4 regions of the Aliivibrio friggae genome follow, and region 4 is predicted to be linked to each of the others. Evidence: predicted binding sites of a transcription regulator. Region 4 holds the regulator's gene; each other region holds the start of a gene.
The links. Region 4 encodes CRP, which controls carbon source genes, mostly activating them, when cyclic AMP is high. Its sites were predicted from a motif close to TGTGANNNNNNTCACA; they were not measured.

Region 1 (4,750 bases), 880 kb from region 4:
ACCTGCGATTGTTGCAGACATTAAGTTTGATAATGTACCAGCAGCAACAGCTTTCATACCCATCTTAGCGATATCATGACGACGTTCAGGAGCAAGGCTACCTAAACCACCAAGTAGAATCGCTACAGAAGAAAGGTTAGCAAAACCACATAATGCGAATGAAATGATTGCTTTTGTTTTCTCAGAAAGAACTACTTCAGCGCCTTCAGCTAGGTACGGTGCAAAGTTTAGGTAAGCAACGAATTCGTTAACTACCAGTTTTTGACCAAGGAATGAACCTGCGATTGTCGCTTCTTCCCACGGCACACCGATAATGAATGCAACTGGAGCAAAGATGTAACCAAGAATAAGCTCTAGAGTAATGTCTGGCATACCGAACCAACCACCAACACCACCAAGGATACCGTTGATTAGAGCGATTAGACCGATGAATGCAAGAAGCATTGCACCTACGTTTAACGCAAGTTGCATACCTGTTGCTGCACCAGCAGCTGCGGCATCAATTACGTTTGCAGGTTTGTCTGCGCCTTCTTGTTCTAAAGCATCAAATTGATCAACCGGAGTTTCCGTTTCTGGTTTAAGAATTTTAGCAAATAGAAGACCACCAGGTGCAGCCATGAATGATGCCGCGATTAGGTATTCTAGAGGCACGCCCATAGAAGCATAACCAGCAAGTACACCACCAGCAACAGAAGCAAGACCACCACACATTACTGCAAACAATTCAGATTGAGTCATTTTTGGAATGAATGGACGAACTACTAGAGGTGCTTCTGTTTGACCAACGAAAATGTTCGCAGTAGCAGAAAGTGATTCCGCACGAGAAGTGCCTAGTGCTTTTTGAAGAGCACCACCTAGGAAGTTAATCACGACTTGCATAATACCAAGGTAATAAAGTACCGCAGTTAATGATGCAAAGAATACGATTACAGGAAGAACACGCAGTGCGAAGATGAAACCGCCGCCGCCAAATAATTCAAACATTTTACCCGATACTAGGCCACCGAATAAGAATTCGATACCTGTGTTACCGTAGTTTATTACATTAGCAACCGCTTCAGATGCACCTAAAAGTACATCACGACCCACAGGTACATAAAGTATGAATGCACCTAAAAGAAATTGAATGGCAAAAGCGCCACCGACAGTACGTAGATTGATTGCTTTGCGGTTATCAGATAGAAGTACTGCAAAAGCAAGCAGTGCTACAATCCCAACCAAGCTCATTAACAGGCTCATAGTTAAAAGTTTCCCTAAAATTGATTGTTGGCGTGTTTCAAATTAGCGGGGGCGATTATACTCACTGAAGCACCAATAAAGTAATGCTGTTGTCACACATTCGTCGTCCGTACATCATGTATTCACTCATAATTGTGACTCTTATCACTAATTGAAATCTAAATATTCATCAATTACACCTAAAGTAATGACAAATAACTCAAATCCCAAACAAAGAGGTGGTATTTTTATAAACAGCTTTTGCAACCGTTTGCTTTGATTCTTTTCTAAGCAAACACAAGTATTCATAGATACTTAGCACTTTATCTGGCGAATTGGGCTCCCCTTGAAATCCATTAATTGGCATATCTGGAGAATCAGTTTCTAATAAAATCATCTCAAGTGGTATTTGAGCAATCACCTCTCTTGTTTTTTTTGCACGCTCATAAGTGATCACTCCGCTAACACCAATCAAGAACCCCAAAGAAATGAATTGTTCTGCTTGTTGCAAGCTGCCACTAAAGCCATGGATAACGCCCCCTTTCTCTGGTTTTATTTCTCGCAGTATTTTAAAAACATGATCGTGGCTTTTTCGACTGTGAACAATTAAAGGAAGTTGGTGGATTTTGGCTAATAGGCACTGCTCTCTAAAGACATCAATTTGAATATCTCGATTACTTTCTTTATCCCAAAAATCTAAGCCGCACTCACCAACAGCAACACACTTATCTCTATGTTCGTTGACAAATAGCTTTAATGAGGCCAATTCAGATTGATGATCATTTGAGATAAAGAGAGGATGAATGCCTAAAGCATAATAAATTGATGCATTCTGACGTGATAAGGAGACAACGTTAGCCCAATTAGATTGATTAACACTAGGAACAATAAATTTGCTGACGCCTTTCGCTTGAGCTTTTTGAAGATAATACGGTTCATTTTCAGAAAAAGGAGAAAAATCCAAATGACAATGAGAGTCAATAAATTCAAATGACATTATTCACCTTCTTTTTTATATGGTACACAGCTGCGCTTATTTTCAGGTGTTAAGCCAAGAGACTCGCACCATGCATCATATTTTTTAATCCATTGTTTAATAATTTTCCACATAACTCACCTCTAACTTCAAAACTAAAAACAGCGACTAAGTAAACTATAGATACAAAAACGGAGTCCATTAAGACTCCGTTTCATTTATTTGATAAATAGCTAATTAGTGTTCGCGAGTTGCTCTGAATTGAACCTCAGGGAAACGCTCAGACGCTAAATTCAAATTAACCATCGTCGGTGCAATATACGTTAAGTTATTGCCACCATCTAACGCTAGGTTAGTTTGGTTTTTACGTTGGAAGTCGTCCATGATTTTACCATCGGTACATTCAACCCAACGAGCGGTTGCGACACTGATACCTTCATAAATAGCTTCAACGTTATATTCAGATTTCAAACGAGAAACAACCACATCAAACTGAAGTACACCAACCGCACCAACAATCAAATCATTGTTTTGTAGTGGACGGAAAACCTGTACAGCACCTTCTTCTGAAAGTTGAACAAGGCCTTTTAGCAGTTGCTTTTGTTTTAGTGGATCTTTTAGGCGAATACGACGGAATAGTTCAGGGGCAAAGTTTGGAATACCTGAGAACTTCAAGTTTTCACCTTGCGTGAACGTATCACCGATTTGGATCGTACCATGGTTATGTAAACCAATAATGTCACCTGCATAAGCCGTTTCAGCACGAGAGCGATCCCCTGCCATAAAGGTTACTGCATCAGAAATACTAACGTTCTTACCTGTACGGACGTGATTCATTTTCATGCTTTGAGTATAAGTACCAGACACGATACGCATGAAAGCAATACGGTCACGGTGTTTAGGATCCATGTTTGCTTGGATCTTAAATACAAAGCCTGAGAACTTCTCTTCTGTAGCTTCTACTGAACGCTCTACCGCTTCACGAGTTTGTGGTGCTGGAGCCCACTCAGTTAAGCCTTCTAGCATATGGTCAACACCAAAGTTACCTAGTGCAGTACCAAAATAAACCGGTGTTAGCTCGCCCGCTAAGAATAATTCAAGATCAAACTCAGGACATGCGCCAATAACAAGCTCTAACTCTTCACGCACACTTGCAGCCAGTTCAGCACCTACTGCAGCATCCAATTCAGGGTTATCTAAGCCTTTAATGGTGCGAACTTCTTGGATCTCATGGCCATGGCCTGATTCATACAAGATCGTTTCATCACGATGAATGTGATAAACACCTTTAAACTCTTTACCACAACCGATAGGCCATGAAATAGGTGCACAAGCCATTCCTAGCTCGCTTTCTACTTCATCAAGCACTTCCATTGGATCACGTACTTCACGGTCTAATTTGTTCATAAACGTAACGATTGGTGTGTCACGTAAACGTGTTACTTCCATTAGTTTACGAGTACGGTCTTCGACACCTTTCGCCGCATCGATAACCATTAGACATGAATCTACCGCTGTTAATGTACGGTAGGTATCTTCCGAGAAATCTTCGTGTCCAGGAGTATCAAGAAGGTTAACTAGGCAACCGTTAAATGGAAATTGCATTACCGACGTAGTTACCGAGATACCACGTTCTTTTTCCATTTCCATCCAGTCTGATTTTGCGTGCTGGTTTGAACCACGACCTTTTACCGTACCCGCTTTTTGAATCGCGTTTCCGAATAATAATACTTTTTCAGTAATGGTTGTTTTACCCGCATCCGGGTGAGAAATGATGGCAAACGTTCTGCGTTTACCCACTTCTTGTAAAAAAGACATAAGCGTTGATAATCCTGTAAGATTTCAGAAAGGATGTAATTAGGCGAGATTATACTCAAAGACGTTGATTATCTAAAGCGCCGAATTAAAAGAATATATAACTCATGATAATGGCATCTTCCTTACCATTAGCTGTTGGGTAGTAATCGTGGCGTCGAGTCACTTCATTAAACCCTTCAGATTCATATAAAGAAATCGCGTTAACATTACTTTCACGCACCTCAAGCCAAGCAGACTCAGCGCTTTGTTCCATACACATATCAATAAAAAACTCCGTCAATTTACGACCAAACCCTTTTCTTTGATACGCAGGATCTATCGCTATATTAAGTAAAGTGACTTCTCCCACCACATTTTGAGCATAGAAATAGCCAACAACTTGATCGTTTTCTAGCATCACTCGGTGTTGCGCGCAGCGACTATTCAAATCACGGATCATTGATTCAGCCCAAGGGTGTGAATGTGCCGCTCTTTCAATTCGCCAAATATCATCTAGGTGAGCATCAGAAATGCATTGAATATTAATGGTCATAAGAACAAATTTGTCGCCATAAATCGCGTCGTGATTGGGTATTAGCATGCATTTCAGAAAGAAGCGGTGAACTTAATGCTTTTACTTCTTCCAATTCAGTAACAGGCACACCTGAGAACCAACACCATGTTAAATGATGCTCAGCTAAATACTCTAACGACTCAGAAGGAAGAAATAACGCCTGCTCTGGTAATAGTTTCATACTC
Region 2 (4,750 bases), on a different replicon from region 4:
CACATTTTGGCCTTGGCCTACAGCGACTGCCATATCTTCTTGTAAGTTATTGTTTAAATATGAACTTACGAGAGCGGCAACTTGTTTACGTTGTTCGTCAGTATTTGGCTGATCTAATGAAATAAGTGCGCGTTTCAAATTAAACTTTTCAACTAATTTTTGTTCAAGCTGAGCACTGTAAACAGGGTGAAACTTAACGGTAATCTCAACAATGCCTTCTTCGCGTGCTTTTCTAAGCATACGACCTACTTTGGCGCGAGATAAACCAAATTTTTTCGATATCTCTTCCTGAGTCGCTCCTTCTTGATAATAAAGAATAGAAATTTCAGTAAGAATATCTGTGTTTTCAGTTTGATCTTGAGAAAGCAATGGAGGCATATCGTTTCCTAACTTAATAATTCGGCAAGAGTGATTGGTTTAGAAATCAATCCAAGCTTTTGTGCTGGCGTAGAGCCAAGTTTATCTTGATGACAGAGATTATGCCACGCTCTGAAAATATCGAGTAGTGGAAGTAAACTTGCTGGGCGTAGTTTTCGTCTTGGTTCATTCACTAAGCTAGTGAATTGGGTATAAAAACGCTCTTGATACTCTTTAGCCTTTGTTGCTGAAGCACGTTTTAACCAATAGACTTCATTGTTTTCAGCACCGTTAAGATGGCAAATGCCTTTATGTAGGCCATTTAGTTCTGTAAAAGCCCAACGGTCACGCCACCAACCAACAAGGTGTATATCAATTTTTTCACCACTTTGCTCAAGAGGAAAAGCAGAGTCCTGAGTGACATATAAGAGATCAATACTGTTTTCTTTAATGCGATTTAAAAATACCGACATTGCAGCCGAACGCAGCATTGGCTCTTGAGGCATATACAGTTCAATGGATTCACAGTGTGAGAAAGCTCGTTGAATTTCTAAAAAATGAGCATAAGAAGTATAGGGTGGTCTAATTAATGCCCCTTTTGATGGATAATTTAATGAGACGTAATTACCTAATGGATCTTCCACGTTTGCTCTAGCTAAGATCTCTTGATACTTAGCATCAACACGCTTAAAAATTGATTGTTCGGTTACTGCGCTTTGAGAGTTAGCTTCCCCAATAAAAGCAGTCGGTAAAAATTGAGCATCATCATGAAAAGGGTCATGATCAAGCTGAGTTCCAGGCTTATGAGATTCTGAATAATTGATGTGTTGCGCTATTACGTAACCTGAATTCATTTCTGCAGTGGTGTACCAAAATACGCCATTATTACTTAATGGTTGTAAAGGTGTCGCATTTGAAGCCAGCTGGATCTCAGTTCTATCGTGTTGTAATCGAGTGTCAAATAAGGACATATGACGACGGCAGCGATTGGCAATCTGATTGATATGATCGTAAAAGGTTTTAGGATTTATATGTAAACGACGGCAAATTTCACGTACTGAATAACCAGTAAATAAAAAACCTAAAATCTTTTGTTGGATTAGACTTTTTTGATTCTCACCAGACCACTTATCTACAAACGTAGACGCGCATGATTTACAGCGATAGCGTTGACGATCACCACTGTAACCAAAGGCATGATAAAGCTCTCGATGTGTTAAAACATCAAGACCAAAATGGTCACAATCTGAATTATTACAAGAGGGCAATGAGTGAGATTGAACAGAGTCTTGACGAGCAAGTTCATTCAATACTTCATTGTTATTGATTAAGGGAGGAAAAGCACCACATTTCCTGCAAACTAATGCTGGTCGCTTAGGGTTAGTGCGTTGAACTAAATAATGTTGTTCATCGCTATCACCAAAATTGTCACACGCCAATGTTTTACAAAAATTGAGTTGTAACCCTTTAGCAGCCAACGGCAGTTTTTCGGTCGGCACTAGACGCCCCTTATAGATTTATAGCGCCAGACCTTTCTGGCGCAAACATAATTACAGTTTAATCGCTGTTTCTAGCGCAACTGTCATCATGTCGTTGAATGATTTTTGACGATCTTCAGAGCTTAATTTCTCACCGCGTTTGATGTGGTCTGAAACCGTTAGAATAGTTAGGGCTTTTGCACCTAAATCTGCGGCTACACCATAAATGCCTGCCGCTTCCATATCAACACCAAGAATGCCTAATTTTTCCATTTTGTCGAACAGATCAGCTTCTGGAGAGTAGAAAAGGTCAGCAGAGAATACATTACCTACTTTTACAGGTACGTTTAACTCACGCGCTTGAGCAACGGCTGTTTCTAACAGACCGAAATCAGCGATAGCTGCGAAGTCGTGGTTGTTGAAACGAATACGGTTTACTTTTGAATCAGTTGATGCACCCATACCAATAACAACGTCCATTAATTTAACGTCATCATGCACTGCGCCACAGCTACCAACACGAATTACGTTCTTCACGCCGAACTCTGCGATTAGCTCATGAACATAGATACAACAAGATGGAATACCCATGCCGTGGCCCATTACCGATACTTTTTTACCTTTGTAAGTACCAGTGTAACCAAACATATTACGCACATCACATACTTGAGTAACATCTTCTAGGAAGTTTTCAGCAATGAATTTTGCGCGTAGTGGATCACCTGGCATTAGAACTGTTTCTGCGAAATCACCAAGTTGAGCATTAATGTGTGGGGTAGCCATAATAAGGTCTCCGGTTCTCAAAAGTTAAATATAATTCAGTGTAACTAAAAATGTTGAACAATCTTGTTCGTTATGTGGCTATTTTATGCCTATATTTTAAGGTGTCATGAGATTAAGGTCACATTTTACCTTAGATCTTACATTATTTTTGCTATTGATAACTAAATCCGTTGAAAGTAAAGGAGCAATCGCAACCTTTTGCGTGTCTTAGCTTTAATACAGTCATGGAGTTTCTTTAATCAAGAACCTCAATTAGATTGAACTTAGGATTATCTAAGAGGATGATGCAAAAACGAAACTTCTCTTATCTCGTGATTATAAAAGTGAGTGAATTGGATGAAAGCAAAAAATAAACAATATGCAGTGATTGGGTTAGGTCGTTTTGGGCTAACGGTATGTGAAGAATTACACCAATACGGTTCACAAGTGCTGGCTATTGATATAAATGAAGAGCGAGTTAAAAAGGCCACTGATTTTGTATCCACAGCAATCGTTGCTAATTGTGCTAATGAAGAGACGATTTCTGAATTGAAACTCGATGAGTACGATATGGTGATGGTCGCGATTGGCTCTGATATTAATGCGAGTATTTTAACGACACTAGTGCTTAAAGAGGCAGGTGTTAAGACGGTTTGGGTAAAAGCGAACGATAAGTTTCATGCTAAAATTCTGACAAAAATAGGGGCTGACCATATTATCCTCCCAGAAAGAGACATGGGGATCCGCGTGGCAAGAAAAATGTTAGATAGACGCGTATTTGATTTTCATTTGTTGGGGAGTGGGTTAGCAATAACCGAGATCGTGATTGGTGGTGATAATATGGGGAAATCATTAGGACAGCTAGATTTTTGCAAAATGTCTGAGGTGAAAATACTTGCGATTAAACGTGGTCCTGAAATCATGACCGCACCGGAGCACAGTAAAGAGCTTGAAATCGGAGATATTCTTATTATTGTTGGGCCAGAAGAAAAATTGGCGCAAAAAATTAAAACATTATGAATTACTTACCAAAGCGTGGATTGTTTCCATTAAAGAATAACCAAAAAGCAAAAGAGTGGTCTGAACCAAGGATCATCCTTTTCTCATTTTTGGCTATTCTTTTACCTTCTGCATTGCTGCTTACTCTGCCAGTATTCTCTGTTTCTGGCTTGAGTTTCATGGATGCATTATTTACAGCGACCTCGGCAATCAGTGTAACAGGGCTTGGTGTGGTCGATACCGGCTCTCACTTTACGATAAGCGGAAAAATCGTTTTAATGTTTCTGATGCAAATAGGCGGCCTTGGACAAATGACCTTGTCTGCGGTTTTACTTTATGTATTTGGTTTGCGTTTAAGTTTGCGTCAACAAGCATTGGCAAAAGAAGCGTTAGGTCAAGAAAAGAAAGTGAACCTACGTAAGTTGATAAAAAGTATTATCTGCTTTGCTTTAGTCGCAGAGCTGATAGGTATGATTATTCTCTCTTTTCGTTGGGTTCCTGATCTTGGTTTAGCAAAAGGCTTATTCTATGCCGCGTTCCACTCTATCTCGGCATTTAATAACGCTGGGTTCTCTTTATTCTCAGATAGCTTAATGGGTTATGTGGGGGATCCGTTGGTTATTTTTACTTTATCGTGTTTGTTTATTGGTGGTGGTTTAGGTTTTACCGTTATCGTCGATTTAGTTAAAAACAGCTCAAAAGGGTTTAGTCGTCTCCAATTGCATACAAAAATAATGGTTATTGCAACGCCAACACTATTAATTATTGGTACCTTATTTTTCTATGTACTTGAATATAATAACCCAAGCACATTAGCGTCATTATCTGCAGGTGATAAATGGTTAGCCGCCTTCTTTCAATCAGCAAGTGCTCGTACTGCCGGCTTTAACAGTGTGGATTTAACTCACTTCACGCAACCTGCGTTGTTTATTATGATCATATTGATGCTAATTGGTGCTGGCTCAACCTCTACTGGTGGGGGCTTAAAAGTGTCGACCATTACCGTTGCGGCCGTTGCCACTTGGACTTTCTTACGTCAGAAAAAGCATGTAGTGATGTTTAAAAGAACCGTGAGTTGGCCGATTGTGACTAAATCTCTGGCGATTATTGTTGTGAGTGGATCGTTGCTTTCAATTGCTATGTTTTCATTGATG
Region 3 (4,750 bases), on a different replicon from region 4:
CAAATCTTGCTTAAACGTTGTAACCAGTGATTTGATGCGACGTTTAATCCACCTTCACCTTGTACAGTTTCTAAAAGCACAGCAGCAGGTTTATCTAAACCACTTGAATTATCAGATAGCATGGTTTCAAACAGGTTAAGGCCATCGATATCGGCATAACCTTCAAAAGGAATGCGAGTGATGTTGTTTAAGCTAAAACCTGCACCTTGGCGATGGTGTTGATTACCTGTCGCTGCTAATGCTCCTGCAGTACACCCGTGGAAACCATTAGTGAAGGCGACAATGTTAGTTCGATTGGTGACTTTACGTGCCAGTTTTAAAGCGGCCTCAACGGCATTGGTTCCGGTTGGACCGGTAAACTGAACCTTATAATCTAGATTTCTAGGTTTAAGAATATAGTTATTCAATGCATTCAAGAAAGTGGCTTTTGCACTTGAGTGCATGTCTAAGCCGTGCGTAATACCATCTGTTTCGATGTATTCAAGTAAAGCTTGCTTTAAGACTGGATTGTTGTGACCGTAGTTGAGTGATCCGGCTCCAGCAAGGAAGTCTAAGTAACGTTCGCCGCTTTCGGTTTCTAGCCAACATCCTTTTGCTTTTTGAAAGATAACTGGAAAACTGTTTGAGTATGAACGTACTTTTGATTCTTGCTTCTTGAAAATATTCATGATGAGTCCGTTTATGATTCCTATTTTATTTTAGAGCGATACGATACAAATATTCAGTATCGTGCTTGCCTTTGAAATGAGCTTCTTTGTCTAGAAACGTAGTCACTTCACCTCGGTCACCATGCTCGGCATCCAGCTTTTTAAATAGCGACCAAGAGGCGTCGTTGGCTTTGGTGATCGTCGTTTCTAAGAATTCTGTGTGCTTGAGGTTTTTTCGCTGTAAAAGCTCATTTAGCATGGAGTAAGCTAAACCTTTACCTCGGTAGCGAGGAGAGACCGCGACTTGCCAGATGAATAATGTTTTTGGGTCATCAGGCTTATGGTAACCAGAGATAAAACCAGCAAGGTTGCCGTCTTTCTCTGCTAAAACGCAGGTCTTACTGAAATGTGTAGATTGAAGGAAATTACAGTATGAAGAGTTGATATCAAGAGGGGGACACTCGGTGATCAATGCATAAACATCGTCACCGTCTGTCCTTGATGGTTCTCTAAATGTCCATTTTTTGCTGGGTTCAATATCCATGCTTGAACACAATATTCTGGGCGCTGCAATAGTCATATGTAAATACATATCCTTTGTACTCTAATTAAATTCCTTTTTATTATGGGCATTTTTAGAGATGCAAAGGCAAGCTAATCACAAAAAAAGCGTGTTTCTTAGCCGTTTAATGCGACATTGATCTCACTTTTATGTTTTTATTTAGTTAGAGTTCTATGTATTTTGTTGTGTGAAATAGATCAATTTCATGTTTTTTTTATAAAAAAATAGCCCATTCTAGTGGGCTATTTATCGTGTTTTATTAGAGATAATTTATACAGCAGCGACCATTTTCTGCAGTAATCGAATCATCTCTTTTTGCTCCTTTAGATCAAGAGAGCTAAGCACTTCTTTATTCACCTTCATAGGGATCGGCAAAAGTGTTTCTTTTAATGCTCGGCCTTCATCTGTGAGGTAAATACGAAATGAACGACGGCTGTTGGGATCTGCTTGTCGCTCAACAAGGCCAAGTTTTTCTAATTTATCTAATGTTCGTGTTGTTGTGGAGTTTTCCACTTTTGATTTTTCAGCAATATCACGTTGAGTTACTCCTTCTTCTTCCCATAAACACATCATGGTTGGCCAAAGAGCAACAGTTAAACCGTGCTGTTTTAATTCTGCTTCGAAATTCTTTGAGGCTTGGTTGGCAATAACGTTAATCATCCATCCAAAGCTGCTTTGACGATCAAATTCTTCCATTGTGTTTAAACTCCTGCGCTTACAACTATTGCAATGGTAACTAATCCGGTGGCAATAAGCACCAATAATGCACGTCTATTTGATACAAACATCAGGTTCGACGAGGCTTGATTTTCTGTCAGTTTCTTCTGTACGCCAGAGATCATTGCCCAAACAAGTGGTTTTGAGCGTAGTTTATAAAAGAGAATAGCAATTAAGTGCAAGATGACTAATGCCGGTAGTAAACGTGCACATATTCCATGCAGGGTAACGAAAACATCAAAGACATCATCATTTAAGACGATATCAGCGTAAGGGATGTGATCGAATAACCCCGCTAACGCTATGCCGGTAATACATTGAATAAGTAAGGTACAAATTAATCCGATAACCATCCAAGACCCTGCTGGATTATGGCCTATTTTTGATGGTTCTTTTCCTAATAAATAACGAATGGTACGTTTTGGGGAAGCAATAAATTTTTTAAAACGACTCGTATCACTGCCGATAAATCCCCATACAATTCGCCACATAATAAGAGTAAATAGCGCTAAACCTAAATAGATATGTGGCCCTTCACCGTTAAAGCCACTTGCGGCTAATCCGATAAAAAGCAGTGCTTGAAGCCAATGATATATGCGTGTTGGTAAATCCCAAATCTTCATTTTCTTGTTCCTAATTGATGGATGTTTTAACTAACGGAGAATAATTTACATCACAATAGTTGCATAAGCAACTGTTGTGATGTAAATTAAATGCAACTTGAAGCGAGACAGACATCTATTAGAGAGAAAATAATGAAAAAATTAGTACTTAGTTTATGTGTTTTACTACCAAATATTGCATTTGCTCAAGCGAGTGTTGACCTCATTAATACAAGACAACAGGCTTTTGTACATATCGAAAATCAATCAGAGCAAGTTGAAGGCATGATTGATGAAGATGCACCTAAGTGGAACGAAATTGAATTGATCAGCCATGAACTTTCTAAACATAGCCAATTACTAACTACAGCATTTCCGGAAGGTAGCCAAGATGGCAGTAAAGCAAAAGAAGCGATATGGAATAAACCTGAAAAGTTTAATCAATTGATGCAAGAGATGGATAGTGGCTTTGTTCAACTTTATCTAGCAAGCCAACAACAAGATAAAGCATTAGCAGAAGCAGGTTTAGAGCAAGCACAAGATACTTGTAATGCGTGTCACCGTTCTTACCGCTCACGTTTTTAAGTAATCCCTGATTAGAACAATACAAAAATCATTAAATTAGAGAGAGTAAAGTCATGAAAAAATTAATTAAATCAACATTATTGATCGCATCACTATTTGGATTTTCAACGCTAACACAAGCAGCTGATTACGGTGTTTCATTAAACTGGAATACAACCAATGTTGAAAAAGTACTGGAGTTAATGAGTGCTCAACGTTCCGCATTCGGAGAATTAATTAAGCAAAAAGAAATTAAAGATATGTTTATTTCTGAAAGTGATATTGACGGAAAACCAATGGGTATTCTTCGCTTTGTGATCCAAGCAGATAGTGAAAAAGAGGTTAAAAGTAAACTAGCATCACTTCCTTTTTATAAAGAAAACATCGTTAAGATTTCTAATATTCAGTTGTTAGGGGGTAAGTGGTTAGATAACACTCCGGTAAATAAAAACTATGCACTGATGTTTGAATGGAATACTGATATTGATGTGATGGAAATGGATCGTGTCATTGGGATTGATTTACAGCGTGTGGTTTCTTTGAATGCATCGGGCCTAGTGACTTCGTCGTATATTAATACTCAAACAGTGAAAGATGGTTCTACTCGTCCAACTTATTCTGTATCTATCATGGCAAAAGATGAAGTACATGCTCGAGAGTTAAGCCAGAAGTTTGAAGCAGTAGCATTAGGGTACGCAAAAGTGGACGTTATGTACTTAGGTCATAAAATTAATATGGCTGGATTATAAGGTAACGATAATAAAAGTAGATATTAAAAATAGAAAAAAAGGGTTGAAGATATGCTCACTTCAACCCTTTAAGCGTTTTAGAGCGGTATTAGTTAGTCAGTGCTAACTTAGCCCCAAAACCAACTAATAAAGAGCTTAAGCCATACTTAAGTAAGTTAGAAAATGCTTTGCTTTCTGCTATTACGGTTCTGAACTTAGCTGCAAAAACAGCAATGCAAATAAACCACATTAGCGCAATGATAGCGGTTGTTATTCCCAGCATTCCTATCATCGAAGGCGATGAGGTTTCAGGCGTTAAAAACTGTGGGATAAAAGCCACGAATGTCAGACAAACCTTAGGATTTAGCGCATTAGTAAGTATACCTTGGCGGTATACTTTTAAGTCTGAAACACGATTAGCTTCTTCGACTTCACCGATCCCACCTTTAGCGGTAAACATTTTAAAGCCGATATAGCATAAGTAAGCTGCACCAATGTATTTAATGACAGTAAAAGCCGTCGCTGACGATAGCAATAAAGCACTTAAACCAATAACAGCTAAAAAGGTATGAAATAGAACCCCAGTAGCGACACCGAAAGCGGCATATATACCAGTTTTAGCTCCGCCTCCTAAGGCTCTTGAAAGGACAAAAAAGAAATCAGCGCCAGGCATTGCGCAAAATGCGAACATGCCAGCAATAAATAGAAGATAGGTTTCAATGCTCATAATGATCCATGTATCTAGGTATTAAAGATGTATGTTTTCTAAAAAGCTCAACTGAGCTTGAGAATTGCCGCTAATTTACTTCTTATTGAGCAATATATAAACCGTTATTCTGACACTTCGAGTAAATAATCTTCAACTTGCTCAGATAACCAATCAATAATTACGCCACGAGGCATACTTGTTTTTGTCATTTCTGCAAAAGA
Region 4 (4,750 bases):
ATGGACCAGTGAAGTGATCATGAAATTATGGCAACAAGCAGGCTTGCCAAATGGTGTGATTAACCTAGTACAAGGTGCTCGTGCAACAGGTGAAGCGTTAGCGGGCGCTAAAGGTATTGATGGCCTGTTATTTACCGGTAGTGCGAATACTGGACATATCCTGCATCGTCAATTCTCAGGAGACACAGGAAAAATGCTGGCTCTAGAAATGGGCGGCAATAACCCGATGGTTATTTCAAAAGATTTTGGTGATCAAGAAGCGGCAGTTTACACCATTATTCAATCGGCATTCATTAGTGCGGGTCAACGTTGTACATGTGCTCGTCGCTTATATGTTCCTATTGGAAAAGCAGGCGATGAATTGTTAGTTCGCCTTGTTGAAGTGGCAAAAAGTATCGTTGTTGACCAACCGTTTGCTGATAACGCTCCGTTTATGGGCTCGCAAATATCAGTCGCAGCGGCAGAATTTATTCTAAACGCCCAGAAGAGTTTACAAGACTTGGGTGGCGAGTCTTTACTCGAAGCCAAAAGCTTAGGTCATGCCTTCGTTTCACCCGGTATTATTGATGCGACTAAGGTTGCTGAATTACCAGATGAAGAATACTTTGGACCATTACTGCAAGTGGTGCGTTACGAGACATTAGAAGAAGCCGTAGAGCTTGCTAATGACACTCGTTATGGTTTATCGGCAGGCCTTGTTTCAACGGATGACAGTGAGTGGGAATATTTTGTAGAGCATATTCGTGCAGGTATTGTAAACCGTAACCGTCAACTGACTGGAGCAAGTGGTGACGCGCCATTTGGTGGTCCGGGTGCATCAGGAAACATGAAACCAAGTGCTTATTACGCTGCGGATTATTGTGCATACCCAATGGCATCAATGGAAGGAGATGCGTGTGAAATTCCAGCTCAACTCTCTCCGGGTTTAACTCTATAAGAGGCGATAAACATGAATAATGTAAACTCTTTATTTTCGTCATTGTGGCAAGATTATATTGCGCGCTTATCCCCATCTGCTGGGAAGGTTCATCAATTACTATCTAATAACGATGAACTGATTAACGATCATATTGCGCTACGTACGTTTAATTTACCTAAAGTTGGACTACAGACTCTTGCTGCACCATTTTTAGCAATAGGCTATAAAGCGTGTGAGACTTATGACTTTGAAGCTAAAAAACTGAAAGCGCAGCATTTTGAACACCCAGATCCTAATGCACCACTCGTTTTTATTAGTGAATTATTAGTAGAAGAGCTATCACCTGAAATACAGGACATTATTCATGGCTTGGTTGAACAAGTACCAGCCCACTATTTTGCCACCAGTGATTTTCTTTCTTCCGGTAGGCCTTGGACATTAAGTTTCGAAGACTATCAAGTATTAGCGAAGGAAAGTGAGTACGCTTCTTGGTTAGCGGCTCATGGTTATGGCGCTAATCACTTTACGGTTTACGTTAATCAGCTTGAAGCCTTTGCTGAAGTGGTTGATGTGAACCAACACTTACGTGATGCAGGTTTTGCAATGAACGAAGTGGGTGGTGAAGTGAAAGGCTCTCCTGAGGTTTACTTAGAGCAGTCATCAACAATGGCGGATAAAGTGAAAGTGAATTTTACTGAGGGTGAGTTTGAAATTCCTGGTGGATTTTATGAGTTTGCTAAGCGTTATTCGCTACCTAATGGCAAGATATATACAGGATTTGTCGCTGCATCTGCTGATAAGATTTTTGAAAGCACAGACAGTTAATTCTAAAATTTAGGCATAAAAAAACGCAGCTCAAGGGCTGCGTTTTTATTTGTTTAAGGTAGCGTTAAATTAACGAGTACCGTAAACTACAATTGTTTTACCGTGTGCAGAAATCAAGTTTTGCTCTTCAAGCATCTTCAAGATACGGCCAACAGTTTCACGTGAACAACCTACAATTTGACCGATCTCTTGACGAGTGATCTTAATTTGCATGCCATCTGGGTGAGTCATTGCATCTGGTTGTTTAGCTAGATTCAATAGAGTCTGAGCGATACGGCCTGTAACGTCTAGGAATGCTAAATCACCTACTTTTTGGCTAGTGATTTGTAGACGAGTTGCCATTTGAGCAGAAAGACGCATCAGAATATCTGGGTTTACTTGGATAAGTTGACGGAATTTCTTAAATGAAATCTCAGCAACTTCACAAGGACTTTTTGCACGAACCCATGCTGAACGTTCTTGACCTTCTTCAAACAAGCCAAGCTCACCAATGAAGTCACCTTGGTTAAGGTAAGAAAGGATCATTTCCTTTCCTTCTTCATCTTTAATTAGTACAGCAACAGAACCTTTTACGATGTAGTAAAGAGTCTCAGCTTTTTCACCAGCGTGGATCAAAGTACTTTTTGAAGGATACTTATGAATGTGACAATGAGATAAGAACCACTCTAATGTTGGATCTGTCTGAGGTTTACCTAGAACCATACTTTATACTTCCTCTGCGTTTGCCAAGTAGGCGATGTCCATTTTAAAATAACTGAGCCAAATATCAGTTTGGCCTATACAATATGGTTATCGGAACAAGGCTGCATGTTCGTTGAGATAATTGATAAAATCATACCCTGTTTCGCCGTTGATTTCTTGACTTTGATCGTATGAAATGTGCGACCAAGGGCACAATTTCGTGAAATGGATCACGAGTTTTCCTTTTATATAGTAAAGAGGCTTTTATGAACGCTGAAGTTAAATGGATTGATGGATTTACTTTCTTAGGTCAATCTCAATCTGGTCACTCTGTTGTAATGGATGGTAATGGTGGAGAAAAGGCACCAAGCCCAATGGAATTAGTGCTAATGGCTGCGGGTGGCTGCAGTTCAGTTGATGTTGTTGATGGTTTGAAATCAGCAGATCAAGCAGTCACAGCTTGCATCGCAAAAGTATCAAGTGAGCGCAGAGCAACGGCACCAAAAATATTTACTCATGTAAATATTCACTTCGAAGTATCAGGTCATGATCTTGATAAGGCAGTTGTTGAGAAGGTGACTGCGGATTCATTACAAAAATATTGTTCTGTGTGTCTAATGCTGGGGGAAGGCATTGAAATGACACATTCTTGGGAGATTTTAGCTTAATCGCTATTTTTGATTAAATGACAATCAAGAAAAAGCCTTACTCATTTTATAGAGTAAGGCTTTATTTTTGGTGTGATAATTATTTATTACAGGATAAAGCGGCTTAAATCTTCATCTGCAACTAATTTACCTAAACGCAAAGTGACATAATCTGCATCAACCACAAGGCTTTCACCGTCTTTTTCTGATGCGTCATAAGAGATCTCTTCCATCAGACGCTCCATCACGGTATGCAGACGACGAGCACCAATATTTTCTGTGCTTTCGTTCACTTGGAATGCAGATTCAGCAATACGGCTAATCCCATCTTCAGTAAATTCAACATTCACATTCTCTGTCGCCAATAAAGCAATGTATTGCTCTGTTAACGATGCATTTGGCTCTGTTAGAATACGTTTAAAGTCATTAGCTGTAAGTGCTTCAAGCTCAACTCGGATCGGTAAACGACCTTGTAGTTCTGGGATTAAATCAGATGGTTTTGCCATTTGGAAAGCACCCGATGTGATAAATAGCATGTGGTCTGTTTTTACCATGCCGTGTTTAGTACTTACTGTGCTACCTTCAACTAACGGAAGTAAATCACGTTGTACACCTTCACGGGAAACATCACCAGACTGAGAGTTTGAGCCTTTACAGATCTTATCAATTTCATCGATAAAGACAATGCCATGGTTTTCAACATTGAAGATGGCTTGTTCTTTTAGCTCTTCAGGATTAACCAGCTTCACACCTTCTTCTTCAGTCAGTGCTTTAAGCGCATCTTTAATCTTCATTTTGCGCTTTTTAGTGGTGTCGCCGCCAGAAAGATTCTGGAACATGCCTTGAAGTTGGTTTGTCATCTCTTCCATACCAGGAGGAGCCATGATCTCTACGCCAACTTGAGGGGCTGCAACATCAACTTCAATTTCTTTGTCGTCTAGTTTGCCTTCACGTAATTTCTTACGGAAAGATTGGCGAGTGCCAGAGTTATTATCACCTTCTTCATTTTTACCCCATGCATCGCGTGCTGGTGGTAATAAAATATCAAGGATGCGATCTTCTGCTTGCTCTTCAGCGCGGAATTTTACTTTTTCTACCGCTTGTTGATGGGTCATTTTCATTGCCACATCAGTTAAGTCACGAATGATGCTATCAACTTCTTTGCCAACATAGCCAACTTCGGTGAACTTAGTCGCTTCAACTTTAATGAATGGCGCGTTTGCTAATTTAGCTAAACGGCGGGCAATTTCAGTTTTACCAACACCTGTTGGACCTATCATCAAAATATTTTTAGGCGTTACTTCAGAGCGAAGCTCAGGGTTAAGTTGCATACGACGCCAGCGGTTACGCAATGCGATTGCCACTGAACGCTTTGCTTTATCTTGACCAATAATATGGCTATCTAATTCGTGTACAATTTCACGAGGAGTCATCTCAGACATGGGTATTCCTTATTATTTGTCGTTAAACGTTCAGTTCTTCAACGGTATGATTATGGTTAGTGTAGACGTCAATATCGCCAGCAATAGTCAGTGCTTTTGTGGCAATTTCACGAGCATCTAAATCGGTGTTTTCTAGTAATGCCGTCGCTGCAGAGCGAGCAAAGTAACCACCAGAACCAATAGTTAATAGATCATTATCAGCATTGATTAAATCACCTGTACCACTGATGATTAAA

Region 1: the regulator CRP is predicted to act here: its motif matches at 1,373-1,388, upstream of AC2INI_RS02465 (NupC/NupG family nucleoside CNT transporter).
Region 2: the regulator CRP is predicted to act here: its motif matches at 2,726-2,741, upstream of deoD (purine-nucleoside phosphorylase).
Region 3: the regulator CRP is predicted to act here: its motif matches at 1,338-1,353, upstream of ectA (diaminobutyrate acetyltransferase).

What each region holds. Positions count from the first base shown of each region.
Region 1 is NZ_CM170648.1:530,908-535,657, reverse strand. It holds gene AC2INI_RS02465 (NupC/NupG family nucleoside CNT transporter) at 1-1,239, opposite strand, end outside; gene AC2INI_RS02460 (TatD family hydrolase) at 1,439-2,215, opposite strand; gene prfC (peptide chain release factor 3) at 2,432-4,012, opposite strand; gene rimI (ribosomal protein S18-alanine N-acetyltransferase) at 4,098-4,544, opposite strand; gene AC2INI_RS02445 (DNA polymerase III subunit psi) at 4,534-4,750, opposite strand, start outside.
Region 2 is NZ_CM170649.1:972,717-977,466, forward strand. It holds gene AC2INI_RS17810 (sugar-binding transcriptional regulator) at 1-378, opposite strand, end outside; gene AC2INI_RS17815 (IS1 family transposase) at 387-1,856, opposite strand; gene deoD (purine-nucleoside phosphorylase) at 1,908-2,618, opposite strand; gene AC2INI_RS17825 (potassium channel family protein) at 2,955-3,617, shown strand; gene AC2INI_RS17830 (TrkH family potassium uptake protein) at 3,614-4,750, shown strand, end outside.
Region 3 is NZ_CM170649.1:371,877-376,626, reverse strand. It holds gene ectB (diaminobutyrate--2-oxoglutarate transaminase) at 1-668, opposite strand, end outside; gene ectA (diaminobutyrate acetyltransferase) at 694-1,227, opposite strand; gene AC2INI_RS15220 (MarR family winged helix-turn-helix transcriptional regulator) at 1,480-1,905, opposite strand; gene AC2INI_RS15215 (cytochrome b/b6 domain-containing protein) at 1,911-2,549, opposite strand; gene AC2INI_RS15210 (c-type cytochrome) at 2,682-3,113, shown strand; gene AC2INI_RS15205 (hypothetical protein) at 3,167-3,841, shown strand; gene AC2INI_RS15200 (LysE family translocator) at 3,930-4,547, opposite strand; gene AC2INI_RS15195 (LysR family transcriptional regulator) at 4,652-4,750, opposite strand, start outside.
Region 4 is NZ_CM170648.1:2,600,506-2,605,255, reverse strand. It holds gene astD (succinylglutamate-semialdehyde dehydrogenase) at 1-937, shown strand, start outside; gene AC2INI_RS12005 (2-oxoadipate dioxygenase/decarboxylase family protein) at 950-1,744, shown strand; gene crp (cAMP-activated global transcriptional regulator CRP) at 1,814-2,446, opposite strand; gene AC2INI_RS11995 (OsmC family protein) at 2,692-3,093, shown strand; gene hslU (ATP-dependent protease ATPase subunit HslU) at 3,180-4,514, opposite strand; gene hslV (ATP-dependent protease subunit HslV) at 4,537-4,750, opposite strand, start outside.